Regions from separate parts of the Megasphaera hexanoica genome, predicted to be linked through region 1. Evidence: riboswitches for the same ligand, from Rfam matches in the RefSeq annotation. Region 1 holds a riboswitch; each other region holds the start of a gene.

Region 1 (9,972 bases):
ACCGCTATCTCGACCTGCGTCGTCCGGAAATGCAAAATAACCTTATCATGCGGCATAAGGTGAAGCATGCTATGCGTACATTCCTCAATGAACACGGCTTCATTGACATTGAAACACCGGAATTGTGCAAGAGCACGCCTGAAGGTGCTCGTGACTATCTGGTACCGAGCCGGGTCAATGAAGGAAAGTTCTATGCCCTGCCCCAGTCCCCGCAGATTTTCAAACAGCTTTTGATGATCTCCGGTATGGACCGGTATTATCAGATTGCCCGCTGCTTCCGCGATGAAGACCTGCGTGCAGACCGCCAGCCTGAATTCACCCAGCTGGATATGGAAATGAGCTTTATGAGCCAGGAAGAAATCCTTACGCTGGTAGAAAACATGGTTCATTATATTTTTAAGGAAACGCTGGGCCATGAAGTCAAACTGCCGATCCACCGTATGACCTGGGATTATGCCATGGAAAATTATGGTTCGGATAAACCGGATCTCCGCTTTGACATGAAGTTCACCGATGTAACGGAACTGGTAAAGGACACGGACTTTAAAGTATTCCGCACAGTCATTGACAATGGCGGACAGGTCAAAGCCATCAATGTTAAAGGTGATGCAGATATCCCACGTCGTGAACTGGATGGCCTCGTTGAATATGTAAGCCATTATGGAGCCAAAGGCCTGGCATGGATTGGCTTCCTGGAAGATGGAACACTGAAATCGCAGATTAAAAAATTCTTTGGTGAAGATAAGCTTCGCGAAATTGGTAAAGCCTGCGGTGCAGAAACAGGCGATTTAATTCTCATGATTGCCGATAAGCCCAAAATCGTTGCGGCAGCTCTGGGTGAATTACGTAAAGAAATGGCCCGCCGCATGAACCTTATCGACGAAAATGAATTTGCCTTTACCTGGGTCGTCGATTTCCCCATGTTCGAATACAGCGAAGAAGAACACCGCTATGTTGCTATGCATCATCCGTTCACGGCTATGCGTGATGAAGATCTGGATAAGCTGGAAACGGATCCGGCCCACGTATATGCCAAAGCATATGATCTGGTACTCAATGGGATTGAACTGGGGGGCGGTTCTCTACGTATTTATCAGCCTGATATCCAGCAGCGTGTATTCAAGGCTATCGGCCTGACACCGGAAGAAGTGGAACAGAAATTCGGCTTCCTCGTCCGTGCCTTTGAATACGGAGCTCCACCCCATGGCGGACTGGCATTCGGCCTTGACCGCATGATCATGCTTATGCTCAAACGGAAATCTATCCGTGATGTCATCGCTTTCCCGAAGACACAGAACGCGATTGATCCGATGAGCGAAGCTCCGTCACCGGTTACAAAAAAACAGCTTCATGAACTGCATATCCAGGTAGAAGAAGATCTGGTAAGCAAATAAAGAGAAACGGCTGTCATGCGAAATAAAAACTGTTTCGCATGACGGCCGTTTTGCTTTTTTTCGATTATTCAGACAGATAAGAAATGGTTATTTTAGTGTGATACGATGCGTACGTACCGGCGTCCATCATGTCAGACGATGATATAACGCCCTTCTTTACGGCGGGGCATTGCCGGTGTCTGGGCGGCATGTCCAAGGGTGATCATCGCTACGAGCTCGCCTTTATCAGGAGCAAACATATCGTGTACTTCCTGCCCGACACCTCCGGCAAGAGGAGCCGTAAGCCAGCAGCTGCCCAGACCTTTGTCTGTTGCGGTGAGCAGCATATTTTCGATGGCAGCGGCAACACTCTGAATGGCCGGTATGGGCATTTCATACTCCGTCCGCAGGAGAAAGGCCAGGATACAGACAGGAGCGTCGCCAAGAAAACGGACAAAATCAGCCGTCTCTGTCACGACACGGGGATATTTGGCAAATCGGCGGTGCCAGTATGGCATGAGATTTTTAGTGGCTTCCGCCATTAATTTTTTTAATGCGTCCATTTTTTCAGGACTTCTGATGACGACAAAATACCATGGCTGTAAATTGCTGGCTGAAGGAGCGAGGACGGCGGCTTCCAGTATATCCTGCAGGTCGGCGTCTGATACCGGCTGATGGGTATATTTCCGTATACTGCGGCGCCCTACAATAGCAGATGATGTTTCCATAAGATGACCCCCTTATGCATTAAGATATTTCATTTTAATGGTAATAGAAAATCAGACTGGCGTCAATTGGCAATCCATCCCATTGTTTGTTAAATTTTTTAGTATATAACTCGGGATAACAAAAGAAAATGACGATGGGGACAGAAGTTTTTATTGACTTTGGCATTAGTGCTGTTCATGCAGTCGCAATGTGTTATAATAAGCAGTATATGAATTATTCCCGTATCCAGTCATCGCATAGAGAATGGATCATCATTGAGGTGTAAACATGACAGAGAAAATCCATTATGTGAAAGCCGATCCTAGTGGCAATACGACGATTCTCGTATTGGACGCGATTCCTAAACAGGAACACGCTTCGTTAGCAGCCAGACTGCTGCAGCCTGAGTATGTCGGCGCAGAGCAAGTAGGTTTTCTGACCTGGCCCGATAACGATGCCGATATACGTCTGGACATGATGGGAGACGAGTTTTGTGGCAACGCTTCGCGATCAGCTGCTGCCTATTTACTCTCCCGGTCCGGCCAGGATTATGGTGAGTACCGCGTTTCCTGTTCCGGATGCAATAAGATATTAAAAGCAGTGGTAGTTCGCGACGAAGGGGAACTATATGATGCCAGTATTGAAGTTCCCCTGCCTAAAAAAATGGATGTCATCAGCCTGGCAGACGGTAATTCGACGTACCGGTTTTACTGTGTTGAGCTGCCAGGAATTATGCATTTCGTTCATTTTACTCCTTCTATTAAATTAGTCGATAAGAATACTTTATGGCGGGCGGTGTATCAGTACGCCAGCACCCGTCATTATGAAGCATTCGGCATGGATCTGGTAGATCGCAAAACGCTGACGATGATACCGGCTGTATATGTCACTGGTACGGATACGCTATATTGGGAAAAAAGTTGTGGTTCCGGGTCGGCGGCCACGGCGGCGGCACTGGCCCGTCTGTGCGGACATAATATTGCCTGTGAGATACGCCAGCCTGGTGGAAGTATTACCATTGAAGCATCATATGCTGACCAGTCTGTCAGACACATCCGCATAGGCGGCCCCGTGCGGATTGAAATGGAACAATGTGTTTGCGTTGACAAGGAGATACCAGGCACGGTATAATAATTGCGTAGTCATGTGACTGACGGAAGTGGACTAACCACATGGAGCATGATTTGAAGAAGCCGACCGTCTGGGCAAATAGTCCGGATGGCCGGCTATTTTTATCAGTGCACAAAGAGAACAGGAGCTGATCTTTATTATGGCAAAGGTATTAAGCGATATTGAAATTGCACAGCAGACTCACCTGGAACCCATTGTAAAAATTGCAGAAAAGGTTGGTCTTACAGAAGATGACCTGGAATTATATGGTAAGTATAAAGCGAAAATTTCCTTTGATGCCATTAAACGGCTGTCAAAAAATGAAGATGGAAAACTCGTGCTGGTAACGGCTATTACACCTACTCCTGCTGGAGAAGGGAAAACGCTTACGACGATAGGCCTGGCCCAGGCTCTGAACCAGCTGGGACATAAGACGATGACGGCATTGCGGGAACCTTCTCTGGGTCCTGTCTTTGGTATAAAAGGAGGAGCGGCTGGCGGCGGTTATTCCCAGGTTCTTCCTATGGAAGATATCAATCTTCATTTTACGGGTGATATGCATGCGATTACAGCTGCCAATAACCTGCTGGCTGCGGCAATCGACAATCACGTGCATCAGGGAAATGCTCTCCGCATCGATGTGCGCCGTATTGTATGGAAACGGGTTATGGATATGAATGACCGGGCACTGCGTGATATAGTCGTAGGACTCGGCGGCAAGGTCAACGGGTTCCCCAGAGAAGACCACTTCATGATTACCGTAGCATCGGAAATCATGGCAATTCTCTGCCTGGCTAGTGATCTGATGGATTTGAAGAAACGGATGGGGGATATTATCGTCGCTTATGACCTCGATGGCAATCCGGTCCGTGCCCGTCAACTCGGGGTAGAAGGGGCGATGGCCATTCTCATGAAAGATGCTATCAAACCGAACATTGTACAGACGACGGAAAACACGCCGGCTCTTGTACACGGCGGACCTTTTGCCAATATTGCCCACGGCTGTAATTCTGTCGTAGCTACCAAGCTGGCTCTCAAAATGGGAGAAATAACGGTGACGGAAGCCGGATTCGGTGCTGACCTGGGTGCGGAAAAGTTCATGGATATCAAATGCCGCTTTGCTGGAATCAAACCAGATGCCGTCGTCATCGTCGCCACCATTCGGGCGCTTAAGATGCACGGCGGAGTAGATAAGAAAAATCTCCAGCCGGAAAATCTGGAAGCACTGGAAAAAGGCTTTGCTAATCTGAAGAAACATATCGAAAATATGCGCAAATATGATATCCCCGTCGTAGTAGGCATAAACCGCTTCCTGACAGACACGGATGCCGAAATAGCATTGCTTACCCGCCTTTGTCAGGATTATGGTGTCGATGTGGCTCTGAACAACTGCTGGGCCGAAGGCGGCAAAGGGGGAATGGACCTGGGACGGAAAGTCCTGCAGCTCCTGCAGCAGCCCAAAACACCGTATAAACCGTTGTACGATGTCAATGACACGATTCTTCATAAATTAGAAATCCTGACGAAAGAAATCTACGGCGGCGACGGCGTCATCCTGGAAGGCAAAGCGCCGAAACAAATTGCCGAACTGGAAAAACTTGGCCTTGATAAAATGCCGGTCTGCGTGGCCAAGACACAGTATTCCCTTTCGGATAATCCCGCATTACTGGGAGCGCCGGAACATTTCAAGATTACCGTCAAAGACGTCCGCGTCTGCACCGGTGCCGGGTTCATTGTCTGCCAGACGAGTAATATCATGGTCATGCCAGGCTTACCGAAAGTACCGGCTGCCAACCGTATGGATATCGATGAAAACGGCGTCATTACAGGTCTGTTCTAGTTCGTTATGGCTAGCATATAAAAGGCGGCTTTACAGCCGTCTTTTACTGTATGCAGACTAGCATGATGAATTAACATACATAATAAGTGAGGATACGATAGTGGATAAGAAAAAATTATGTGCCCTGCCCATAGATGAAATGCTGGCGGCTACGGCTTCCAAGGATCCAGTACCGGGCGGCGGTGGCATTGCGGCCCTTACGGCCGCTTCGGCGGCAGCACTGGTTGAAATGGTAGTGAATCTTACCATAGGTAAAAAAGGGTATGAAAAGGTAGAGCCGATGATGCGGGACATACGCAGTCAGGCTGAAGAATTGCGGATCCGGTATCAGGATGGCATAGATGAAGACGCCCATGCTTTTGAAGGGGTCATCCGCGCTGTGCGCCTTCCCAAAGATACACCGGAACGCACTGCCATAGTCCAGCAGGCTTTTAAGAATGCAGCAGCTATTCCCTTTGCTCTGGGAAAAGACATTTTTGTTCTTCTCCAGCTGAGCGAACAAGTCGTGCGCTATGGCAATGCCTGGGTCATTACCGATGGCGCTATTGCCGCTATGAATGCCCGGGCCGCTATGCGGTCAGCCTTTTATAGCGTACGCGTCAATCTGAAATCTATTACCGATGAGGACTATGTCCATTTTATGATGGATGCGATAGAAGATATTGAAAAAAAAGCGGCCAGGATAGAAGAAGCAGTGGAAAGAGAATACCAGAAACGTTAGTTCATAAGAGAGGATCCCCTGCTGTCTTTTATGCCCGCATGGAACTCCCATGCAAAAAGGTTGCTGAGACTATAAGGAGGATGTCCTATGCCATTTCAGATAGTTCACAATGATATTGTCAGAATGAAAACGGATGCCATCGTCAATGCGGCCAACTCGGCACTGTTGGCGGGCAGTGGTGTATGTGGCGCTATTTTTCGTGCTGCCGGATATGAAAAACTCTCTGCTGAATGTCATAAAAAAGCGCCATGCCCTGTGGGTCAGTCGGTTTTAACGTCGGCCTACAACCTGCCGGCACGTTATATTATTCATACAGTGGGGCCTGTATGGCAGGGAGGTAAGGCCTGGGAAAAGGACTATATAACTTCTTGTTATACTACGGCACTGGAAACGGCATGGGAAGCGGGTTGCCGGTCTATTTCCTTTCCCCTTATTTCGGCAGGTATTTTTGGTTATCCCTTAGAAGAGGCCTCGGAGACTGCCTGTCAATCTATACGGGCTTTTTTACAGAATCATGAAATGGAAGTTTATCTCGTCGTTCTCGAACGTCCGGCTATTCAGCTTAACCACCATCTGGCTGATGAATTAAAACAGTATCTGAACCAGTTTCTGGGGGAAGAAAAAGAGCAGGAGCCGGACGAAATATGTATTTGTCATCGGGAATCGGATGTCCGTATGTCCCAGGACTATGGAATGGACACCTTCGCCCGGCCGGGGAAAAAGGACAGACACTCACTGAATCAGATACTTCAAAATCTGGATGAAACATTTTCTCATATGGTATTACGCCTTATCGATGAGAAGGGGTACAGTGATATCGAGGTATATAAGCGGGCAAATATGGACCGGAGACTATTTTCTAAAATCAGGAGTCATGAGGAATATCTGCCCAAGAAAAAAACGGTCCTGGCCCTGGCAGTAGGACTGAGACTTTCCGTAACGGAAACGGAAGAACTGCTGCATAAAGCGGGATATTCGCTGTCAGGAAGCAAAAAAAGAGATGTCATTGTACGATATTTCCTGGACCATGGTGAATATGACATCTATACGATTGATAAAGCATTATTTTACTTTGGTGAACCAGAATTATAAATATGAACGCCCGCCTGTATATCCCAGGGTATGCAGGCGGGCGTTGATTTATCTGATTACAATGTAAATTCTGTTCCGGGAGGAATAATGTGAACGGGAATCGAATAGGTTTCTTCTGTCATTTTTTTATAGACTTCCGGATCGGCGTTTACGACAGGCCAGGTTCCATAATGGATGGGAATCACCATTTTAGGCTGTATCCATGAAGCGGCTAAGGCCGCGTCTTCCATTCCCATGGTAAAATTATCTCCAATGGGCAGGAAGGCTGCATCAATGGGACCGAAACGGCTATGAAGCTTCATGTCCGAATACAGACCGGTGTCGCCGGCATAATAGATGCGTTTGCCAGCAAATTCCAACAGGCATCCACAGGCCAGGCCACCGGCTATTCCAGCGCCATGCAGGGCTGGTGTAAGACGTATCGAGCCGAAGGGAAAATCCGCTTTGCCACCGATGTGCATGGCATGGGCATTACAACCGGCCATACGGGCTTTACCGGCTACTTCGGCCGTACTGATGACCAGGGCGTCGTTTACTTTGGCTATTTCTTCGGCATCACCGTAGTGATCGCCATGGGCATGGGAGATAAAGATATACTGACAGGTGATAGACGAAGGTTTAACTGTTGTCCAGGGATTATCCGCGATAAAAGGATCAAAGAGGATTGTCGTATTTCCTGAAGAGAGTGAAAAGGCCGAATGACCGTAATACATGCATTTCATAGGCTCCATCCCTTTCTGTATGTACATGGTATATGGCAAGAGTGCCATTATTTTCTATTATATAGAAAATAACAGAAAAGGGAAAGTCTCTTGTGCTTCCCTGGGAAATCTTGTACAATATCCCATGGAGAGTGATGTAACAATGCATATAGTCATGGTAGAACCGGAAATCCCGGGAAATACGGGTAATATTGCCCGCCTTTGTGCTGCCAATCATATTACACTGCACCTGGTCAAGCCATTGGGATTTTCGCTTGAGGATAAATATCTGAAGCGGGCCGGCCTCGATTACTGGCCACTGGTCGATGTACAGGTACATGAAAATTTTGCTGAAGTCCAGGAAAAATACAAGGGACACCATTTTTATTTTCTGACGACAAAATCGGAACAGTGTTATGCCGATATCCGGTTTACCCAGGACGATCTCTTGGTATTTGGCAAGGAAACAAAGGGGCTGCCGGAAAGTCTTCTGAAACAATATCCGCAGCAGTGTTTCCGCATTCCCATGGTCGATAAGGCACGGAGCCTGAATTTATCTAATTCTGTTGCCATTGTTTCTTATGAAGCGTTGCGGCAGCTGGGATTTCCAGACATGGCAAAGAGTGGCATTGGCATAAAAAATTTAAAATAATCTTGCACGGGGAGTGAAATCATGAGTGTATACGATAAAGCAAATGAATTAGCACAGGCTATCCAGGAAGATGAAGATTATAAGGCATTACTGGAAGCCGGAAAGAAGCTGGCTGAAGATGGAAAAACGAGAAAACATGTCCAGGATTTCCTGACATTGCAGGCCCAACTGGCTTACGCCCAGGCGGCTGGTGACAAGCCGGTACGAAAAAAAATAGAACAATTGCAGAAATTGCAGGAAATCGTGGCGAGCCGGCCTCTGGCGGTAGAATATCTGGAAAAATACATGAAATGGAATCAGATTGGCGGTCAGATTCTTGGCACTATTCAACAGGCAATGGCAGAAGGACTGAGTATTCTTGATAAATAAATATGCAATGGCGAGCATGGTTTCGCAATTAACTCAACTCATACCGCAGCAGCAGGTGCTTTTAGACGAGCCGATGGGCCTGCATACGACATTTGCTATCGGAGGCCCGGCGGATGTACTGGTCCTTCCCCATACGGTGAAAGAAATGTCGCAGACAATCCGTCTGGCCAGGCAGCTGGAGCTTCCTGTTACGGTCATTGGCGGAGGGTCTAATGTACTCGTTCTGGACGGTGGCATCCGCGGCGTCGTCATTCAATTAAATGAAATGAACAAGTATCTTTCCTGCCATGATACGAAGATTCTGGCCAGTTCCGGATTTATGCTGAAGGATGTCTGCCAGTTTGCCCAGCAGAATAGTCTGACGGGGATGGAATTTGCCTGCGGCATACCGGGGACGCTGGGCGGGGCCGTATTTATGAATGCCGGTGCTTATGGCGGTGAAATGAGCCATATTGTTTCCCGCGTACGTACGGTTAACCGCAATGGCAGTGTACATACCTACAAGACGGCTGATTTCGAATTTGGGTACAGAAAGAGCATTTTTCAGCGCTTGCAGGAATTTGTCGTAGAAGTAGAGCTGCAGCTTTCACGGGGAGATCAAACGAAAATCCAGGAACAGATGGATGATCTCATGGAACGGCGGCGTAGCAAACAGCCGCTCGAAATGCATAGTGCAGGCAGTACATTCAAGCGGCCGCCTGGTTATTATGCTGGCACGCTGATAGATCAGACTGGCCTCAAAGGATTATCTTGTGGTGATGCCCAGGTATCGACCAAACATGCCGGTTTTGTTGTTAATACCGGCCATGCTACAGCCAGAGATGTGCTGGCCGTAATCCATGAAGTGCAAAAGAGAGTAGAAGCAGCCCATGGCGTACATTTAGAACCAGAAGTACGTATTTTAGGAGAAGAGCAGAACTAGATAAAAAAAACAGCCGGATTGATATAGTCAATCCGGCTGTTTTGTGATATACTAACACAGTTACAGAAAATTAAACTATTTTATATTGCTACAAATAGGAGAGGACGCAGATGGAACGTAAGGATATACGTAATATTGCTATTATTGCTCATGTTGACCATGGTAAAACGACTTTGGTCGATGCTATGCTCAAACAGAGCCATGTTTTCCGTTCGAATGAAAAAGTGGCTGAACGGGTCATGGACTCTGGTGATATCGAACGTGAACGCGGTATCACGATTTTATCCAAAAATACTTCTGTCATGCACGATGGCGTAAAAATCAACATAGTCGATACTCCGGGGCATGCTGATTTTGGTGGCGAAGTAGAACGTGTCCTCAACATGGTTGACGGCGTATTGCTTCTGGTTGATGCATTTGAAGGCCCGATGCCGCAGACGAAATATGTACTGCGCAAAGCATTGGAACAAAAGCTGAAGCCTAT
Region 2 (9,972 bases), 850 kb from region 1:
CTGTCTGATTTTTTCATTTTTAATCTTCGACAGGAGTTGAGAGTATTGAGTTTTTTTAGCGGAATCATGGACGTGCTGTCTGGCATTATGTCCGTTTTTCTCGATTACTGCTACCAGTTTACCCATATGGTCGGGTATCCGAGTTATGGCATTGCCATCATTTTGCTGACGGTTATCATCAAGCTGATACTGGCGCCTCTGACGGCTAAACAAATCCGTTCTATGGAAGGCATGCAGAAAATTCAGCCGAAAGTCAAGGAATTACAGAAAAAGTATAAGGGCGACCAAAGAAAAATGCAGATGGCCCTGCAGAAATTGTATAAAGAAGAAAAAGTCAGTCCGTTTTCAGGCTGTCTGCCTATCCTTATCCAGATGCCGTTCCTTATTTCCATATTTTATGCCCTGCGTGAATATCCCTATGATGAAGCATACAAGAGTTTTCTCTGGATGCCCAGTCTCGGCGATGCCGATCCTACTTATATTCTGCCTATTCTTTCAGCTATCTCCACTTTTGCTATCCAGAAACAGATGAGCGGTGCCCAGGTAGCGATGAATGAAGCCCAGGCTAAACAGCAGAAAATCATGCAGATTGTCATGCCTCTTTTCATTGGCTGGATCAGCATCAGTTTCCCCAGTGGCCTTGTCATTTACTGGGTTGTATCCAACGTATTCCAGTGGCTGCAGCAGATCATCATGTTCCGCGGCAAAAAGAAAGGAGCTGCTAACGCATGAATCATGTAGAAGCGACAGGAAAAACGATAGAAGATGCTGTCCGTTCCGGTCTGGTACAGCTGGGACTGACCCGTGATGAAGTGACGGTAGAAGTGCTGGCCGAACCGAAAAGCGGCTTTCTCGGCATTGGCAGCAAGCCTGCCGTCGTCCGCGTGACAGCCAAAGAAGAAGCAGAACACGTGCTGCAGCGGCAGCAGGAAGATGTGCGCAAGGCAGAAGAAGCAGAAAAACAGACCGCCGCTACGGAAACAAAAGCAGTGGCAGAACCACAGTCTGCGTCTGAGCCAGCTGCTGATCCGGCCGAACCGGAAACAGCTAGTCCTGCCGATGACGGGGAAGATTCCGTAACAGATTCTCCTGCAGAAGAATCAGCAGATTCCGTAGAAGATTTTACCGCTGAAGAAGCGGCTGCCAAAGCACGGGAATTTCTCCAGGAAGTCCTGAAGAATATGGGCATGCAGGTCATGATTGAAAAATGATCAAGCCGGACAAAATTATCCTTCATCTCCATGGAAAAAATCTCGGTATCCTCATTGGCAAACATGGACAGACGCTGGATGCACTCCAGTATCTTACCAATCTGACAACCAATCAGGGAAAAGAAACGCGGCATTTCATCATGCTCGACGTCGAAAATTACCGCCACCGCCGGGAAGAAACGCTGAAGCAGCTGGCTTTGCGCCTTTCTGGACGGGTGAAAAAGAAAGGTGATAAAGTCGTCCTGGAACCGATGAACGGCTATGAACGGAAAATTATCCACGTAGCACTTCAGGACGCCGAACATGTCCGTACGGAAAGTGAAGGTCAGGATCCGTACCGTCATGTCGTCATTTATTACGCTGAATAAGGCTAACGGAGCAAGTGACCAGTGGTCAGTGTCAGTTGGTTAGTGAATCTTTCACGGACCGCTGGTATCTGGCCATTTTTGTTATCTGACCGGTCCGCCTGTAGTCCTGTCAGAAAGGAGTGTTTGTATGTACGATACGGCAGATACCATTGCGGCGATTACGACACCGCTGGGAGAAAGCGGTATCGGTGCAGTCCGTATCAGCGGACCCGATGCCTATGCTGTAGGAGATAAAATATTTAAAAGTAAATCGGCAGTTCCCCTGAAGGAACGCCGTGATCGTTCTATTCAGTACGGGACTATTGTCGATGAAAATGGGACCTGTATCGATGAAGTCCTGGCCCTTATCATGAAAGGCCCTCACTCCTATACGGCAGAAGACGTATTGGAAATCCAGTGCCATGGCGGCCGGGAAGCATTGGAATCTATCTTGCAGCTCATATTGCGCAGTGGTGCCCGCATGGCCAATCCCGGTGAATTTACGGAACGGGCCTTTGTCAATGGCCGTATCGACCTGGCCCAGGCTGAGGCCGTCATGGATGTGATTCAGGCTAAAAGCAGGGCCGGTCTCACCAGTGCTGTAAGCCAGCTGGAGGGCCGGCTCTCCAAGGTCATCAATAAGACCCGCAAAGACCTGACCGAGCTGGTGACGCGGCTGGAAGTCATGATTGATTATCCGGAAGAAGATCTGGAAGATATTGCTGTGCCGGACGTATCCGGTGCTTTGCAGGAAATGCAGGAAAAACTGCAGCATATGCTGGAAGAATCCCAGAACGGGCGCATGATCCGCGACGGCGTCATGGCCGCTATTGCCGGTACGCCCAATGCCGGTAAGTCGAGTCTCCTGAACCGTCTTCTTCAGGAAGAACGGGCCATCGTTACGGACGTGCCGGGTACGACACGGGATGTATTGGAAGAATGGATTACTCTGCGCGGCGTTCCCGTATGCCTCGTCGATACAGCTGGCATTAGGGAAACGGATGATACGGTCGAAAAAATTGGCGTCAGCCGGGCCCGTCGGTATCTGGACCGGGCAGACATCATCCTGGCTGTCATAGATGGTTCCCGTCCCCTTACGGATGAAGACAAAGATATCCTCCAGTCTGCGGCAGATAAAAATGTCATTATTGTCCTAAATAAGACGGATCTGCCGTCTGTCATGACCAGCCAGGACCTGAGCACCTATGGCTTCCCAATCTGCCCCATTTCGGCCAGTACCGGGGACGGTCTGGAAGAGTTGAAGGACAGACTCCTGCAGGAAGTGCTGAAAGGCGGCTTTACCGATGGCCCCAGCGCTCTTCTGACCAATACCCGCCATATAGAACTGGTACGGCAGAGTGCAGAAGCTCTGGAACGGGCACGGCAGTCGTTGCAGGATGGAATGCCTCTGGATTGTGCTGTCATCGATATCCGTCAGGCGTGGGATACGCTGGGCTCGATTACAGGCGATACGGTTCACGATGATATTGTTGAAGAAATATTCAGCCGGTTCTGTCTGGGTAAATGATAAATAGATTGCAAATGTATTGCGAAAGGGAAGGAAATTCCATGTATGTAGTAGATACGTATGATGTTATCGTCATCGGTGCCGGCCATGCCGGCTGTGAAGCAGCCCTTGCCAGTGCCCGTCTGGGTGCCAGAACTTTGATGGCGACATTGAATCTTGATAATATTGCTCTTATGCCCTGTAATCCTGCTGTAGGAGGGCCGGGAAAGAGCCACCTCGTACGGGAAATCGATGCCCTGGGTGGCCAGATGGGAATCAATACGGACCTGACGTGCCTGCAGATGCGTATGCTCAATACGGGCAAGGGGCCAGCCGTATATTCCCTGCGTGCCCAGTCAGATAAAAAACTGTATCAGATGACCATGACAAAAACACTGGAAAATCAGGATCATCTCGATGTCAAGCAGCTCATGATTACGGACCTCCTTACAAAAGACGGAAAAGTAACCGGCGTACAGACCGAACTGGGGGAAGTCTATGGCGCATCCTGTGTCATCCTGGCGACCGGGACATATCTGAAAGGTAAAATCATCATCGGCGAATGCACCTATTCCGGAGGTCCTATCGGCCAGCGCTCGGCAGAAGATCTGTCCGGGTCGCTGATAAAAGCAGGATTGAAACTCATGCGTTTCAAGACGGGGACACCAGCCCGGGTAGACCGGCGTACGCTTCGTACGGATGAAATGGCTGTGCAGGAAGGTGATACAGATGGTCATGCCTTTTCGTTCCTGTCAGAACGGAAAAACCGGAATAAAGAATGCTGCTGGCTGACGTTTACCAACGAAAAAACGCACAAAATTATCCGCGATAATCTTGACCGGGCACCCATGTGCAATGGCATCATACAAGGTATCGGTCCCCGGTACTGCCCTTCCATTGAATCAAAAATCGTCCGCTTCGCCGATAAAAAGCGGCATCAGCTCTTTATCGAACCAGAAGGACAATCTACAGAAGAAATGTACGTCCAGGGCATGAGTACCAGTATGCCTATCGATGTCCAATACGAATTCCTGCGCACCATTCCAGGGCTGGAAGATGTGAAAATCATGCGGCCTGGATATGCCATTGAATATGACTGCCTCGACCCGTTGCAGCTGACACCGTCCCTGGAAACGAAAAAAGTGAGCGGCCTGTTTTCTGCCGGCCAGTCCAATGGTACCAGCGGCTATGAAGAAGCAGCAGCCCAGGGCCTGATTGCCGGTATCAATGCTGCCCGCAAGGTGCAGGGAAAAAATCCTTTTATCCTTACCCGTTCGGAAGCGTATATTGGCGTACTCATTGACGATTTGGTTACGAAAGGAACGCAGGAACCATATCGCATGATGACCAGCCGCAGTGAATACCGCCTCGTCCTCCGTCAGGATAATGCCGATCTGCGTCTGACCCAGAAAGGCTATGATATCGGTCTGGTCAGTCAGGAACGGTACGACGTATTTTGTGCCAAAAAGAAAGCTATTGCTGATGGCATCGCCGCTTTGCGATCCATTTCCATTACACCGAGCAAAGCGATGGCGGAAAAACTGGATGCTCTCGGCACGGCTCCGGTCCATACGGGCATAACGGCCTATGAATTACTGCGCCGTCAGGATCTGTCGTATGACAAACTGTGCCAGACTTTTGATCTGCCCGAACTGGATGCCGATGTCAAAGAAGAAATCGAAATCATGATCAAGTACGAAGGATATATTGGCCGCCAGATGGAACAAGTAGAAAAAATGAACCGTCTGGAACAAAAACTCATGCCGGACGACATTGTGTATGCCGATATTGATACGCTGTCCGGTGAAGCGCGGCAGAAACTTGATGAAATCCGGCCCCGGTCTCTTGGGCAGGCCAGCCGTATTTCCGGCGTTTCTCCGGCAGATATTACGGCCCTTCTCATTTATCTGGAACAGTATCAGCGGGAGGGCGGCCATGTTTCAAAATGACCTCATCCATGCTATGGAAGCTATGGGACTTGTACTGGAAGACTATCAGATACGACAGTTCTGCCGGTTTGAAGAACTGCTCCTGGAAACGAATAAAGTCATGAATCTGACAGCCATTACCGATCCGGGTGAAGTAGCAGTCAAACACATGGCTGACAGCTTGTCCTGTTATGATGAAAGGTATTTTCCAAAGGATGCCTCCCTGCTGGATCTCGGTACGGGTGCCGGTTTTCCCGGTATTCCCCTGGCTATTTTCCGGCCGGATCTTACGGTGACTTTTTTTGATTCCCTGCAGAAGCGATTGAACTTCCTGAATGAAGTATGCCGGGAAACGGGCCTCCGGAAGGTGGCGTTCCTTCACGGGCGGGCTGAAGAAATGGCCCATCAGGAAGCATACCGGGAACAGTTTGATCTGGTGACCAGCCGGGCGGTGGCCCGCCTTTCCATTCTCTGTGAATGGGCGCTGCCTTACGTGCGGAACAATGGCTTATTTATTGCTCTTAAAGGAGCGCAATATGAGGAAGAAATCAAAGAGGCTTCCAATGCCCTGCGCATATTGGGAGGGATACTGGAAGAAGTCCGCCCGGTAACGCTTCCCGGGCTTTCCGATAAACGGGCGGTCCTCTATATCCGCAAGAGTGGCACGAGTCCGGCTAAATACCCGCGCAAACCCAAAATGGCGGCAAAACATCCATTATAAAATAAAAACTTCAGGAGAAAGGGTGTATGATTATGTCTTTGAAAACGTCTATAGCTGTCGTCCTGGCAGCCTGCTTTACGATGTTCAGTGCATCGGCACTGGCAGAAGAACCGCAGATCGATGCTCAGTCAGCCTGCGTCATCGATTCTGCGACGGGCAATGAACTGTATGCCAAAAATGCAGATCAGCGCATGTATCCTGGCGGTACGACTATGATGATGACCAGCATCCTTGGCGTCGAATCGGGAAAACTCGATACGGTCATGACCGTATCCGATGCATCCCAGCAGCTGGCCGGCGATGTGAGCCGTCTCGGCATTTATCCCGGTGACAAGGTGACGTTGCGCAATGCTCTGACGGGCATGATGACGGTCGGGGGCTGTGATGTGGCATATGATGCGGCTGTTACGGTTTCGCCGTCTCTGGACAGCTTTGTTCAGTCTATGAATGAAAAAGCGGCATCTATTGGGGCCAGTCATACGCACTTCACCAATCCGGCCGGACTTCCTGATGAAAATCATTATTCTACGGCGAGAGACCTGGCAAAAATTGGCGCCTATGCCATGAAATCAGCCGATTTCCGGGGACTCGTCAATCATGCTTTCTTTGACATGCCCTATGCAGACAGTGGTACGAAGCATTGCGAAACGACGAATGAATTTCTCACCAGCGGTTTTGCGGGAGCTGACGGCATCAAGACCGGTGCGACTAACGATGGCGGCCCTTGTCTGGTAGCTTCTGCTACGCGTAATGGTCATACCCTGGTTGCGTCCATCCTCAACAGCGGTGACCGTGCTGGTGATGCGGCAGCTCTCCTGACCTATGGCTTTGAACGCCTGTCGGCCCCGGCAGCTGCTGTAAAGAATGTAACGACGGCAACGACGGCGACAGCTGCCGAAAAAGCAGCGGTTGCCGCTTCCCAGGCTGTAACACAGACTGGCCGTGCATCTAATGCACCGGCTGATGCCGATGAAGCCTATGTCCTGCGCGATGCGCCGGCAGGACAGACCTTATCCCAGATAGCAGCCCAGCAGAAACAGGCGGCCCGGATTGCTGCGGAAAATTAGAATGAAAAATAAGACAGGCTCCCTATTGACAGACAGATGTTTCCTGCTATAATGAAAGAACATCAAGAAAATATGCGATGCAGGCCTGACGGAATCAAGTGGAATAACCACGTGGACTGTATCGTTTAGAAAAAGCGCCGACCGTCTGGGCAAAGATATGAAAATATGCTTTGGCCAGCCGGCCGGTGCTTTTTTTGCACTCTCTTTGCCGGCCGACCGCAAAGGAGAGATGGATTCATGAAAAAGAACCGTTGGCTTATTGCGTTGTCTGCTATGGGCATCCACATCTGCATTGGCAGTGTCTATGCCTGGAGTGTCCTTACCCGTCCTATCATGCAGGCTATGGGATTTTCTCTCAAAGATACGACGTGGACCTTTTCCCTGGCTATTTTGTTTTTAGGACTGTCTGCTGGTTTTCTCGGCAGCTTCGTCCAGAAAATCGGACCCCGTAAGTCGGGTCTGCTGGCCATGACCTTTTTCTGCAGTGGCATGTTCGGCACGGCTGCAGCGTTATATTTCCACAGCCTGCCTCTGTTATATCTCTTCTACGGAGTCATTGGCGGTATTGGTCTGGGAACAGGTTACATCACTCCCGTTTCGACACTGGTCAAATGGTTCCCGGACAACCGTGGCTTTGCGACGGGCCTGGCTATCATGGGATTTGGTTTTGCCAGTATGATTGCCGGTCCGGTCATGCAGCTTTTGGTCCAGCATCTGGGCCTGATTCCCAATTTTCTCATCCTGGGCACGGTATATATGGTCATCATGACGGCTTCTTCTCTGTATCTGGCTCCACCCAAACCGGGAGAAGTCCCCGTTTCCGATGCGGCTCTTCGCAAAGCCGGTTCCCGCCATACGCCGGTCTATGCCGATGCCATGCCTCAGTTTAGCGTAAAAAAAGCGATGAAGACGTGGCAGCTCTATACTATCTGGTGGCTCTTCTTTACCAATATTACCTGTGGCATTGCTCTTCTGGCTGTCGCCTCTCCTATGGCTCAGGAAGTCGTCGGCATGTCGCCGATGGCAGCGGCTTCGATGGTCGGCATAATCGGATTCATGAACGGCGCCGGCCGCATTGCCTGGGCTACTGTTTCCGATTACCTGGGCCGTTCTATGACCTATGTCCTGTTCTTTACTATTGAAATCCTGGCATTCTGGCAGCTGTCCCATGTCACGGGAGCTTTCAGTTTCCAGATACTCGTCCTGCTCATCATTACCTGTTATGGTGGCGGTTTCTCCTGCATGCCGGCCTACCTTTCCGATCTTTTTGGGACGCGGGAACTGAGTGCCATCCACGGCCGGATCCTGACGGCCTGGGGAGCTGCTGGCGTTGCTGGTCCCCTGGTCCTGTCGCTCATTAAGGAAACGACCAACAGTTATGCCATTACACTGCAGTTCTTCTCTGGCTGTTTCGTACTGGCTCTGGCCATTATGCTCTTCCTCAAATACAAGACGCGTCATGGTATTGTTACCAGCGACAATGCTGTAGCAGCCAGTGTACAGAAAGAACACAGCATGCAGTAACAGATGTAAATTTTTCAAATAGTTTTTATAAAGGCGAAAAGCATATCAGAAAACGGTTGTCACATGAAATAGTTGCTTCGTGTGGCAGCCGTTTTTTCTATTACCTTCTAGTATAAATGAACGGAAATGATTGCTATTTCAATATAATGATTGAACGTGATTGAAAATGAATGAAAATGTTTGTATAATACGGGGTATAAAAAGTAATTCTGATTGTACAGAGGTAGGTGATATATGTGCTGACAGAAGAACGACAAGATGAGATGGTACGGCTGGTAACGGCCGGCGGTTCTGTTTCCGTACAGGAACTGGTTGATTATTTTCAGGTTTCTGAAGCGACGGTGCGGCGTGATTTGTCGGTCCTGAACCGGGACGGCCGGCTTCGCCGTGTTCATGGCGGGGCAACGGCACTGCCTTCTGAAGAAGGGGTGTATGAAGCCAATATGGAAGAACTGGAACATAAGTATTCTCTCCATATGACGGAAAAACGGCGCATAGCCCAGTATGCTGCTTCCTGCGTGACTGATAGCGATTTTGTGTATCTTGATGCGGGATCGACGGTGGAACAGATGGCAGATTTTCTGACAGGGTCAGGGGCATCCTTTCTGACCAACAGCCTGCCCCTGGCACAAAAACTGGCCCGGAATGGCATATCTGTCCATATGCTGCCAGGCCATGTAAGGGGAACGACTGCATCCGTCGTCGGCAGTGAACTCCTTCAGGCACTGGTGCAGTATCATTTTACCTATGGCTTTTTTGGTACCAATGGTATCAGCCTGGAAGAAGGTTGTACGACGCCGGACGCAGAAGAAGCTGCTGCCAAGGCCGCGGCCTTTTCCCAGTGCCGGCGGGCCTATATACTGGCGGATGGCAGCAAGTTCGGCCTGGCTTCCCATATTACATTTGCGCCTCTTACAGGCGTGTCAGTCATAACGGCACGGAGCAGCCGGGATGTCGATTTTGCTCCTTATAAGAAATTGACGGAGGTGCATGTGCTTTGATTTATACCGTTACCTTTAATCCTTCTCTGGATTATGTCGTTCACATGAAAAAATTTGCCGCTGGTGCCATTAACCGGGCCGAAAAGGAAACGATTTATCCCGGTGGCAAGGGCATCAACGTAGCGCTTGTCCTGGGAAATCTCCACATACCGGCACGGATGCTGGGCTTTATGGCCGGATTTACGGGGCAGGAAATTGAACGGCTCTGTGAAGAAAACGGAGGCGATTGTGATTTTATCCGTCTGGACAAGGGGTATTCCCGTATCAATATGAAAATCAGTGCGGAAGAAGAAACGGCTGTCAACGGAATGGGGCCGGTTATTCCGAAGGATAAACTGAAACAGCTCATGAAACAAATTGAAGCTCTGGATGAAGGAGACACGCTGGTACTGGCCGGCAGCATTCCTTCTACTCTTCCGGGCGATATGTATGAACAAATCCTGAAACGCATGGAATTTCGCCATATCCGCACGGTTGTCGATGCCACCGGTGACTTGCTGCGCAACGTCATTGCTTACCGGCCGTTTCTCATCAAGCCCAATCAGGATGAATTGGGTGAACTCTTCAGTGTTGTCCTGCACAGGGATGAAGAAATCATCATGTGTGCCAAACGGCTCCAGACCATGGGAGCACGCAATGTCCTCGTTTCTCTCGGCGGTGACGGGG
Region 3 (9,972 bases), 210 kb from region 1:
GGATGTCCGGTCGCACCGTTACCGCGTTCGAGTACAGCAGGTATTGTCTGCTGAACTAGGGTGGAACCACGTGAGCAAGCTCTCGTCCCTTGAGGACGGGAGCTTTTGTATTACAAAGGAGGATGTTTTTTATGGCAGAATTAATTTTGAAAGATGGTAGCAAGAAAGTATTTGCCGATGGCATTTCTCTTGCCGAAGCCGTCAAACAGCTTAGCAACAGCCTGGCAAAAAAAGTATTAGTCGCAAAGGTAAATGGAGAAGTAACAGACCTGCGTGAACCGATTACCGACGGTTCGACTGTTGAATTCCTCACCTTTGACGATCAGGCTGGCAAAGATACCCTTCGCCATACAGCATCCCATGTCATGGCCCAGGCTATCCAGCATCTCTTCCCGGGCGTAAAATTCGCTATTGGCCCGTCCATTGAAAACGGCTTTTACTATGACCTCGATACAGAACACCGCTTCACACAGGAAGATTTCCCGGCAATCGAAGCCGAAATGGCCAAGATCGTCAAAGAAAACTTGCCTCTTACGAAAGAAGTCGTATCCCGTGAAGATGCGCTGAAACTCTTTAAAGAAGCCGGTCAGGATTATAAAGTAGAACTGATCCAGGACCTGCCGGAAGACGCTGAAATTTCCCTCTACCGCCAGGGCGATTTCGTCGATCTCTGTGCCGGCCCCCATACAGCTTCTACGGGCGCTGTTAAGGCCTTCAAGCTGCAGACCGTTGCCGGTGCCTACTGGCGCGGTGACGAACACAACAAGATGCTCCAGCGTATTTACGGTACGGCTTTTGAAAAGAAATCTGACCTCGATGATTACCTCCACATGCTGGAAGAAGCCGAAAAGCGTGATCATCGTAAACTGGGCAAACAGCTCGACTTGTTCAGTTTCCACGAAGAAGGCCCGGGCTTCCCGTTCTTCCACGCCAAAGGCATGGTCCTTCGCAAGACACTGCTCAAACTCTGGTACGAACTCCATGATGAAGCCGAATACGACGAAATCAGTACGCCGACCATCCTGAGCCGTCATCTCTGGGAACAGTCTGGTCACTGGGATCATTACCGGGAAAACATGTATTTCACCACTATTGATGATGAACCGTACGCCATCAAACCGATGAACTGCCCGGGTGGCATCCTCGTCTACAAGAGCAACGTCCACAGCTACCGTGATTTCCCCATGCGGATGGCTGAACTGGGCCTCGTCCATCGTCACGAACTCCACGGTGCCCTCCACGGCCTGTTCCGCGTCCGCTGCTTCACGCAGGATGATGCCCACATCTTCATGCTGCCGAGCCAGATGAAACAGGAAATTTCCGGCGTCATGGATCTCATTGATAAAGCTTACAAGATTTTTGGCCTCGATTATCACGTAGAACTGTCCACCCGTCCGGAAGATTCCATGGGCTCTGATGAAATCTGGGATCTGGCTACGAAGACGCTGCGTGAAGTCATCGAAGAAAAAGGCGTTCCCTTCCAGATTAACGAAGGTGACGGCGCATTCTACGGCCCGAAACTGGACTTCCATGTCAAAGACTCCATCGGCCGTACCTGGCAGTGCGGTACTATCCAGCTGGATATGCTCATGCCGGAACGATTCGACATGACTTACATCGGCGAAGATGGCCAGAAACATCGTCCGGTCATGGTTCACCGTACCGTCTTCGGTTCAGTCGAACGTTTCCTGGGCATCCTCATTGAAAACTACAACGGTGCCTTCCCCGTATGGCTGGCTCCGGTACAGGTCAAATTCCTGCCCATTTCGGACAAACATCTGGCCTATGCCAAAGAACTGCGCAAGAAATTCAAGAAGATGGGTATCCGCGTAGAAGTAGACGAAAGCAATGAAAAAATTGGCTACAAGATCCGCAAGGCCCAGATGGAAAAAGTTCCCTACATGGCTGTCATCGGCGATAAGGAAATGGAAAACAATACCCTCTCCATCCGCGACCGCGCCAAAGGTGATATCGGTGCACAGCCGGTAGACGACTTCATTGCCCATGTACAGGAATTAACGGCAACCCGTAAAGGCTGATCGATACAACGGCATAGAATAGACAAAAACAGGATCCGCTCCACGCGGGTCCTGTTTTTTCGATTATCAGGCAGAGCACGGACCATCTTTGGATAGGTGTTTGACGGTTTTTGCCGAATCCAGTAGAATAGAAGATAGAAAGGTGGTAGTATATATGATTATCAACTGGTTTCCCGGCCATATGGCCAAGGCCCGCCGGCTCATCGAAGACAATCTGAAGGTCATCGATGTCGTCATCGAACTGGTCGATGCCCGGATTCCCATGAGCAGTACCAATCCCATGATTGCAAAGCTCATCGGGCAGAAGCCGTCCCTGGTCGTCCTGAATAAAGCCGATCTGGCCGACCCGGACTGCGTGGCAGAATGGCTGGCTTATTATAAACAGCAGGGCCGCCTCGTCCTGGCTCTCAACAGCAAAGACAGCCGCAGCGTCAAGCAGCTCCTCAGCAAAGTGCGCCAGCTGGCAGCTCCCAAGCTGGAACGGTGGAAGATGAGAGGACTCAAGACCCGGTCCGTCCGTACCATGATTCTGGGTATTCCCAACGTAGGCAAATCGACGCTGATCAATACCCTGGCACACCGGAACGTGGCCAAGGCGGCCGATAAACCCGGCGAAACCAAGGGCAAGCAATGGGTCCATCTGGGAGACAAGCTGGAACTGCTCGATACGCCGGGCGTCCTCTGGCCGAAATTGGAAAATCAGACTTATGCCTGCCGGCTGGCCGCGACGGGGGCCATTTCCGACACGGTCTTTGACATGGAAACGGTCATTTCCGAACTGATCCGGGAACTGGGCCAGTGGTATCCGGAAGAACTGAAGAGCCGGTTCAAGCTCGATGCACTGGACGAGGCTCCGCTTGCTACGGTCGAAACCATCGGGCGCAAACGGGGCTGTATCGTATCGGGGGGCACCGTCGATATGGAAAAAACGTACAAACTCATATTGAAAGAGTTCCGTGAAGGACGCATCGGCGCCATTTCTCTCGACAGGGTAGAAGAACTCAGCGGGGAGGATGCGTAATGGATACGGCTGCATATAAACTGGCACAGCTGAAAGCCATGCTGGAAGACGGGCAGACCGACATCCCGGCTCTCCTGCAGGCCATGAAGGAAGACGCCCGCGTGTCCGTACAAAAAGAAGCCGCCGCCTTCATGCGCCGCATGGTGCGGGAAGAAAAGGAACGGGAACGGCTCCTTTCCCTGTATACGTACGAAACCAGATTTTATAATGAAAATATTTATCACGTGGCAGGTATCGACGAAGCCGGGCGGGGCCCCGTCGCAGGGCCCGTCATGATCGCCGCCGTCATCCTGCCTCCCTTCTGGGAATGTCCCGGCCTGAACGACAGCAAAAAAGTACCGCCGGCAAAGCGGGAACGGCTCTACGACAAAATCATGGCCGAAGCCGTCGCCGTCTCGTGTATTGCCAAATCGGAAAAGGAAATTGATGACCTCGATATCTATCACGCGACCCAACAGGGCATGTACGATGCCGTCCGGACCCTGTCCGTCCCGGCAGAAGCCGTCCTGGTCGATGCCATGCCTCTGCCGGCCCTTACGGTGACCCATCAGTCCCTGGTCCACGGCGATGCCCTCAGCGCGTCTATTGCGGCGGCATCGATCATTGCCAAAGTGACCCGGGACCGGCTCATGGAACAGTACGATAAGACTTACCCGGAATACGGTTTTGCCGTGCACAAAGGCTATCTGACCAGACTACACAAAGAGGCCATCGAAACCTACGGGCCCTGCCCGATTCACCGGCGTAGTTTTGAACCCATACGGACGATGACTCACTTTCACAGAGGAGATGAATGATATGAAACGAATCGGATTTATCGGACTGGGCATCATGGGTGTCCCCATGGTCTGCAACCTGTGCAAGGCAGGAATGGATGTCACAATCATAGACAATGGACACGGCAACCAGAAAGCCATAGCGGAACTAAAACAGCAAGGGGTCCACACGGCACTGACGGGCAGGGAAACGGCCCGGAATCAGGATGTGGTCATCACCATGCTCCCCAGCGGGCGCATTGTAAAAGATGTCCTCACCGGTCCAGACGGCGTACTGGCCGGCATCCGCCCCGGTACGGTCCTCATCGACTCCAGCTCGGTGGCTCCAGTCGAATCGCAGGAATTTGCCGCCCTGGCACAAAAAGCCGGCTGTCCCTTCCTCGATGCACCCGTAAGTGGTGGCGAACCCGGTGCCATAGCCGGCACGCTGGCTTTCATGATCGGCGGCGACGAAACGGTGGCAGAAGGGGTCCGGGACGTCTTTCTGGCCATGGGCTCATCGGCCGTCGTAACAGGACCTAACGGGGCCGGATCGGTGACGAAACTGTGCAATCAGATCATGTGTTTCATCAATATCGCTGCCGTCTCCGAAGCCCTGGTGCTGGCCCAGAAAGCCGGTGCGGATCCTAAGAAAGTGTATGAAGCTGTGCGGGGTGGTCTGGCTGGCAGTGCCATACTGGAACAAAAAGCAGCCCGTATCTATGGCCGCGATTTTGCTCCCGGCGGATTCCTGGAAAGTCAGATGAAAGATATCAATCACGTCATGGAAACGGCACAGGAACTGGACGTCCCCCTGCTGCTGGCACCAATCGTACAGCAGATTACCCAGAGCCTCATGCAGGAAGGCCGCGGCCGGGAAGACAACAGCTGCATGGTGACCTTCTATGAAAAACTGGCCGGTATAACCGTACAGACAAAAGAATAAGAAAAAGGGACTGGGCATGACAGCATACTTCTGTGAAATATGCGTTCTTATCCAGTCCCTTTTCCGTAACACTCAGGAAAGCCCCCGTATATACGCTTCAGCCTTGCTGACCGACACGACGTCGATCCAGCCGGTCTTTATCAGGTGCCGGCAGATGCCAAAGACGATGCCGTGGCCTGTGATGAAGTGCTGGAGTTCACTCAGCCGCGCTTCCCAGCCCGGAACAGAGCGATACCCCTCTATAGCCTGATCCAGCAGATTGTTTTCGGGCCACTCTTCGCGGAAATAGCTGTGGATGAATAAAAACAGATCGAGGACGCGGCCATCGATATGGAAGAATTTCATTTCATTTTCCCAGTCGAGAAAGGTAATCGAACGGGTAGCGGGATTCCATGCAATATCGCGCAGGGCGGGCCGGCCATGATGCAGTCCGTATGAATGGAGCTGGGCCAGGGCCACTCCTGCCTTGTGATAGGCTTCGGCCGCGTCCTGCGGATATTCCTTTACGATGCGCTGCAGCGGCCGGCCGCTGGCTTTCATGACGAAATAATCGGGACCCAGGAGGACGATGGCCGGCGCCAGAGGAATCCGGCTGTTCACCAGTCCGATTTTATAGACCTCCGTCAGATAGGCCGTGTGCGCGTTCTGCTTGGCAAAGCGGTTGCGCCCGTTGGACAGGCTGCGCTTGATAAAATACGATGCATCCTGATAGGTAAAAGACAGAACCCGCTTCTTCGGCTGTTTATCCATGGCCATACGGGCAGCTTTTTCCATTTCCCTGTCATACATAGTGGTACCCCCATCCCAAAAAAAGAACTGTATCTATTTTACATGATTTTTACAAAGAAGCAAAGAACTGGCCAGATTTTTCTATCGATTCCCGGGATAGTGTAACATAGTTCTAAGTGAGACTTGCCAGAAAGAAGGCCCTGATAATAATGATAGGTCATTGCACCGATTTCATTATTATCAGGGTCTTCTATGAAAACTATTGTAGCAGAAATCACCAGAACAATAAAAAATTCAGGTATAGTGATAGTGTCAGGAGGGTGTAGGCATTTTTAGGGATGAGAAAAAGACTTTGGTATAAAGCTGCATAATATGCTGATAGCCGCCGTTTTCTACTAGTCGCATCCATCCGCCTGTCAAGGTGGATTCACGGCCTGGCATATGATCCGCTTTTTCAGGAATGTAGGTGCAGTACTTTAATTTCCGAAAATTCCATTCTTTTTTTAAGATGTCCTGATTGATGTTCACGCGAGTTCGACACATGCAACCGGGAAAAAGTGACACGAAGTCTACTACAACAGGCTTTATAAGCATTTTTTATTTTAAAAGTGCCAAAGAGGGAATTTTACATGATTTTTATAAAGAAGCAAGGAACCGGTCAGATTTTTCTATCGATTCCCGGCAAGATGATTGACAGTGCCGCGATTCCCCTTGTATAATAGACGTGAAACATGTGACTGACGGAAAGTGGAGCATACCACGGGGAGCATGATTCGATATAGCCGACCGTCTGGGCGAAGGTTCCCGGAAGTGTCGGTATTTTTTTTATCTGCGTACGGAGGTAATAACGATGAAAGAACTGCAATTAAAATACGGCTGCAATCCCAATCAGGCTTCGGCCAGAGTGTATATGAAAGACGGCAGCGACCTTCCTTTTGATGTCTTAAATGGCCGCCCCGGCTATATCAACCTGCTCGATGCGTTCAACAGCTACCAGCTGGTCAAAGAACTGAAGGAAGCGACGGGCCTTGCGGCAGCAGCTTCTTTCAAACACGTCAGCCCCGCCGGTGCAGCCGTAGCGACGGACATGAGCGATACCCTGAAGAAAATCTACTGGGTCGATGACTTGGCCCTGTCCCCGCTGGCCTCGGCCTATGCCTGTGCCCGTGGTGCCGACCGCATGAGCTCCTACGGCGATTTCGTCGCCCTGTCCGACGTCTGTGACGTCGAAACGGCAACCCTCCTCAAACGGGAAGTATCGGACGGCGTCATTGCCCCGGGATACACCGACGAAGCACTGGAACTGCTCAAGACAAAGAAAAAAGGGAAATACTGCGTCCTCCAGATGCATAGCGATTATACGCCGGCTCCTATCGAATCGAAAGAAGTATACGGCGTCACCTTCGAACAGGAACGGAACAACGCCAAAATTACGGCAGATCTCTTCAAGGAAATCCCGACGAAAAACAAGAATCTCCCCGCTTCGGCAATCCGCGACCTCATGATTGCCCTCATCACGTTGAAATACACCCAGTCTAACTCCGTCTGCTACGTCAAAGACGGCATGACCATCGGCGTCGGTGCCGGACAGCAGTCCCGTGTACACTGCACCCGCCTGGCCGGCAACAAAGCGGACATCTGGTGGCTCCGCCAGAACCCGAAAGTCCTGGCCCTGCCCTTCCGCGACGACGTGCGCCGTCCGAACCGGGACAATGCCATCGACGTCTACATTTCCGATGACTACGAAGACGTCCTGGCCGACGGCATCTGGCAGGATCTGTTTACGGAAAAACCGGAACCGCTCACACGGGAAGAAAAGAAAGCCTGGATTGCCCAGCTCCACGGTGTAGCCCTGGGCAGCGACGCCTTCTTCCCCTTTGGCGACAACATCGAACGGGCCCATCGTAGCGGTGTAGACTACATCGCCCAGGCCGGCGGCTCCATCCGTGACGACAACGTCATCGAAACCTGCGACAAATACGGCATAGCCATGGACATGACCCACCTGCGCCTGTTCCATCACTAATATATATCATCTATGTAACATCGACACAGAACTCACGACTGGAAACGCTTCCAGCCGTGAGTTTTTTTGCATGCGGGAAAGGGATAGTTTCAAGTTTAAAGAAAAAGCTGCAGGGCCGGGATGGGTAGTAAAAAATGGAGCATTTCACTGATAAAAAGCTGACACTAACGCAGTGTTTCTTAGTGTTGAGTAGAGAAATCCGTAATGATATAATAAATATATCTATTATACAGAAATGACTATATCGCATTTATGAGGCAATGAGATACGGATATATACCGTTTTATACAAACATATTTCAGGTGATGTATATGATAGATACAATGGATATACAGAAAACAGGACTCAGTGAAGAATTAATAAAAGAAATAGGTACCATTGCCAGCAAATGGGAAGTGCAAAAAGTTATTCTTTTTGGGTCCCGGTCACGGGGAGATTATGGACGTGCCAGTGACATAGACCTTGCTGTCTCTGGGGGGGATTTCACACAATTCTGCCTGGATGTGGAGGAAAACACATGGACATTATTGAAATTTGATATCATTAATCTGGATAATCCATTGGAACCAGAATTTCGGACTATGATTCAGAAAGAAGGTGTCACGCTTTATGAAAAAATATGAAAATTTTTGTTCCAATCTGGCCGTACTGGCCAGTGCCGGAAAGGAAGATTTAGATAACGAATTTATACTCAGCGGCATTATCAACAAATTCTCCCTGCAATTTGAATTGACGTGGAAATTATTAAAGGAATTATTGAAATACGAAGGCCGTAACGCAGCTCATAGTGGTTCACCGCGGGAAATCATTAAGGAAGCGTACGCCGTCTATGATTTTGTCGATCCGGACATTTTCCTGGTGATGCTCAGAGATCGAAATGACATGACACATCTTTATGATGGTAAAGCGGCTAAGCGCCTGGTAACGAAGATTATCCAAGTATATATTCCTGCTTTCCAGAATCTAAAAAAACACATTGATGAACAATACGGAGACATACTTCCAGGCCTTTAATATCAGAACTCTGGTACTGCTGACATGCCCACGAAGCTCATTATGGCGAGCTTTGTGGGTATTTTTTATGAAGCTGGAAAAATCAGCCTTGCACAAGAGTTTGCATGCAACTTAGTTGAACTATCAACTAAGTTGCATGCAGCAGAGGGAGTGGTGCTTGCGGGGATACTGTATGAAGGAAAAGCGGCGTACCCTTTTGAAGCTGGATGTGGTATAATAAAAACGAATTTTCAGGAAAAATGGAAAATCCGCCCCGCTGTGACAACCATGCGGGATAGCTGCGATTGTGAAGATGAGTATCACTGAAAATGCTATAAAATCAAGAAAATCAGAATCCGCCCCGCAAACCGCCTCGTAGACCTGCATAAATACAGGCTTCGTAAGGGGTGCTGTACATTACCTTCATCCCCGTAAGGGGACGAATATGTTATAATGAATAGAAACGGGGTCCATCTGGTATCATAGCGATTGTCAGAGCTTCGGATTACTTTATTGACAGATACTATAACTGGGAAACAGGGGAATTTGAAGATTTCCCTACGGTATGTGAATTAGGAAAAGAGGATTGGTAGAAGTGGGAAAGAAACTTTCTTTAGCCGTTGAAGTAGCTGAAAAATATCATGCTGATATGACTGATAAGGCGGGGAAAACTTATATGTGCCATTTAACGTCTGTTTCTAACGCGGTATTGCCTCTGGGAGAAGACTATGCTGTAGTCGGCATGTTACATGACACGTTAGAGGATACGGAGATGACGAAGGAAACTCTTTTTTCCTTATTCGGAAAAGAGATAGCTGATGCCGTTTCTCTTTTGACCCATGATGATGCGGTCCCGTATCTGGACTATGTGCGGGGAGTAAAAAAATCCGGGAACGCACTGGCCATTGCTGTAAAAAAAGCAGATTTAAGAAATAATATGGATTTATCGCGTCTGCCGAAAGTGACAGACAAGGATTTGAAACGGGTAGAAAAATATAAGAAAGCCTATGCAATTCTGACAGGGGATGCGGTCTGATGATGAATGTAGAAGATATAAAAAACGCTGATATAGAGTCATTGGAAACGTGGTATGAAGACGATACCTGGAAACGTTTTCCTGAAGATGCTCAAAGAGAATTACTAGCTAGAATATGTGATTACAGGGTACGTAATTCGGGTGAATGGGATACCCCTATTGAAGAAGTATTTAAAACTCCCAGGGTTCAGAAGATGATCAGGGAAGGCTTTTTTAATGATATGGACGAGTACCTGATCGATAAGTAGAGGTATACCGGTTAACGGTTCAGAGATTCTACCGATCAGAAAATAAACAGCCTAAAGAATATTAATAAATGTAGTAAAGTTAAATGTAGTAAAGTTTTACGTAGTAAAGTTTTACTAAAACAAGCATCTGTGAGAAATTGCAGGTGCTTGTTTGCGTCCGTACCACTGAACGCCAGCTA

Evidence for each region. A riboswitch is a leader RNA that binds a small molecule or an ion and turns the genes downstream of it on or off. The one in region 1 is predicted to bind ZMP and ZTP.
Region 2: linked by a shared signal. The riboswitch ahead of ACGTIC_RS01315 (OFA family MFS transporter) and the one ahead of ACGTIC_RS05375 (formate--tetrahydrofolate ligase) in region 1 are both predicted to bind ZMP and ZTP.
Region 3: linked by a shared signal. The riboswitch ahead of ACGTIC_RS06550 (phosphoribosylaminoimidazolecarboxamide formyltransferase) and the one ahead of ACGTIC_RS05375 (formate--tetrahydrofolate ligase) in region 1 are both predicted to bind ZMP and ZTP.

The regions. Positions count from the first base shown of each region.
Region 1 covers NZ_CP171361.1:1,125,280-1,135,251, forward strand. The annotation lists gene aspS (aspartate--tRNA ligase) at 1-1,394, shown strand, start outside; gene ACGTIC_RS05365 (nitroreductase family protein) at 1,526-2,101, opposite strand; gene ACGTIC_RS05370 (hypothetical protein) at 2,370-3,212, shown strand; ZMP/ZTP riboswitch at 3,218-3,295, shown strand; gene ACGTIC_RS05375 (formate--tetrahydrofolate ligase) at 3,352-5,031, shown strand; gene ACGTIC_RS05380 (cyclodeaminase/cyclohydrolase family protein) at 5,171-5,752, shown strand; gene ACGTIC_RS05385 (macro domain-containing protein) at 5,840-6,844, shown strand; gene ACGTIC_RS05390 (metal-dependent hydrolase) at 6,901-7,566, opposite strand; gene trmL (tRNA (uridine(34)/cytosine(34)/5-carboxymethylaminomethyluridine(34)-2'-O)-methyltransferase TrmL) at 7,709-8,197, shown strand; gene ACGTIC_RS05400 (YlbF family regulator) at 8,219-8,566, shown strand; gene murB (UDP-N-acetylmuramate dehydrogenase) at 8,574-9,488, shown strand; gene typA (translational GTPase TypA) at 9,599-9,972, shown strand, end outside.
Region 2 covers NZ_CP171361.1:275,576-285,547, forward strand. The annotation lists gene ACGTIC_RS01285 (YidC/Oxa1 family membrane protein insertase) at 46-732, shown strand; partial or broken gene jag (RNA-binding cell elongation regulator Jag/EloR) at 729-1,579, shown strand; gene mnmE (tRNA uridine-5-carboxymethylaminomethyl(34) synthesis GTPase MnmE) at 1,707-3,086, shown strand; gene mnmG (tRNA uridine-5-carboxymethylaminomethyl(34) synthesis enzyme MnmG) at 3,128-5,014, shown strand; gene rsmG (16S rRNA (guanine(527)-N(7))-methyltransferase RsmG) at 5,001-5,714, shown strand; gene ACGTIC_RS01310 (D-alanyl-D-alanine carboxypeptidase family protein) at 5,741-6,781, shown strand; ZMP/ZTP riboswitch at 6,853-6,939, shown strand; gene ACGTIC_RS01315 (OFA family MFS transporter) at 7,019-8,305, shown strand; gene ACGTIC_RS01320 (DeoR/GlpR family DNA-binding transcription regulator) at 8,542-9,306, shown strand; gene pfkB (1-phosphofructokinase) at 9,303-9,972, shown strand, end outside.
Region 3 covers NZ_CP171361.1:1,338,629-1,348,600, forward strand. The annotation lists gene thrS (threonine--tRNA ligase) at 132-2,039, shown strand; gene ylqF (ribosome biogenesis GTPase YlqF) at 2,194-3,060, shown strand; gene ACGTIC_RS06530 (ribonuclease HII) at 3,060-3,857, shown strand; gene ACGTIC_RS06535 (NAD(P)-binding domain-containing protein) at 3,859-4,761, shown strand; gene ACGTIC_RS06540 (hypothetical protein) at 4,834-5,550, opposite strand; gene ACGTIC_RS06545 (hypothetical protein) at 5,803-6,018, opposite strand; ZMP/ZTP riboswitch at 6,214-6,293, shown strand; gene ACGTIC_RS06550 (phosphoribosylaminoimidazolecarboxamide formyltransferase) at 6,341-7,516, shown strand; gene ACGTIC_RS06555 (nucleotidyltransferase family protein) at 7,828-8,139, shown strand; gene ACGTIC_RS06560 (HI0074 family nucleotidyltransferase substrate-binding subunit) at 8,126-8,530, shown strand; gene ACGTIC_RS06565 (hypothetical protein) at 8,573-8,836, shown strand; gene ACGTIC_RS06570 (HD domain-containing protein) at 9,105-9,545, shown strand; gene ACGTIC_RS06575 (hypothetical protein) at 9,545-9,793, shown strand.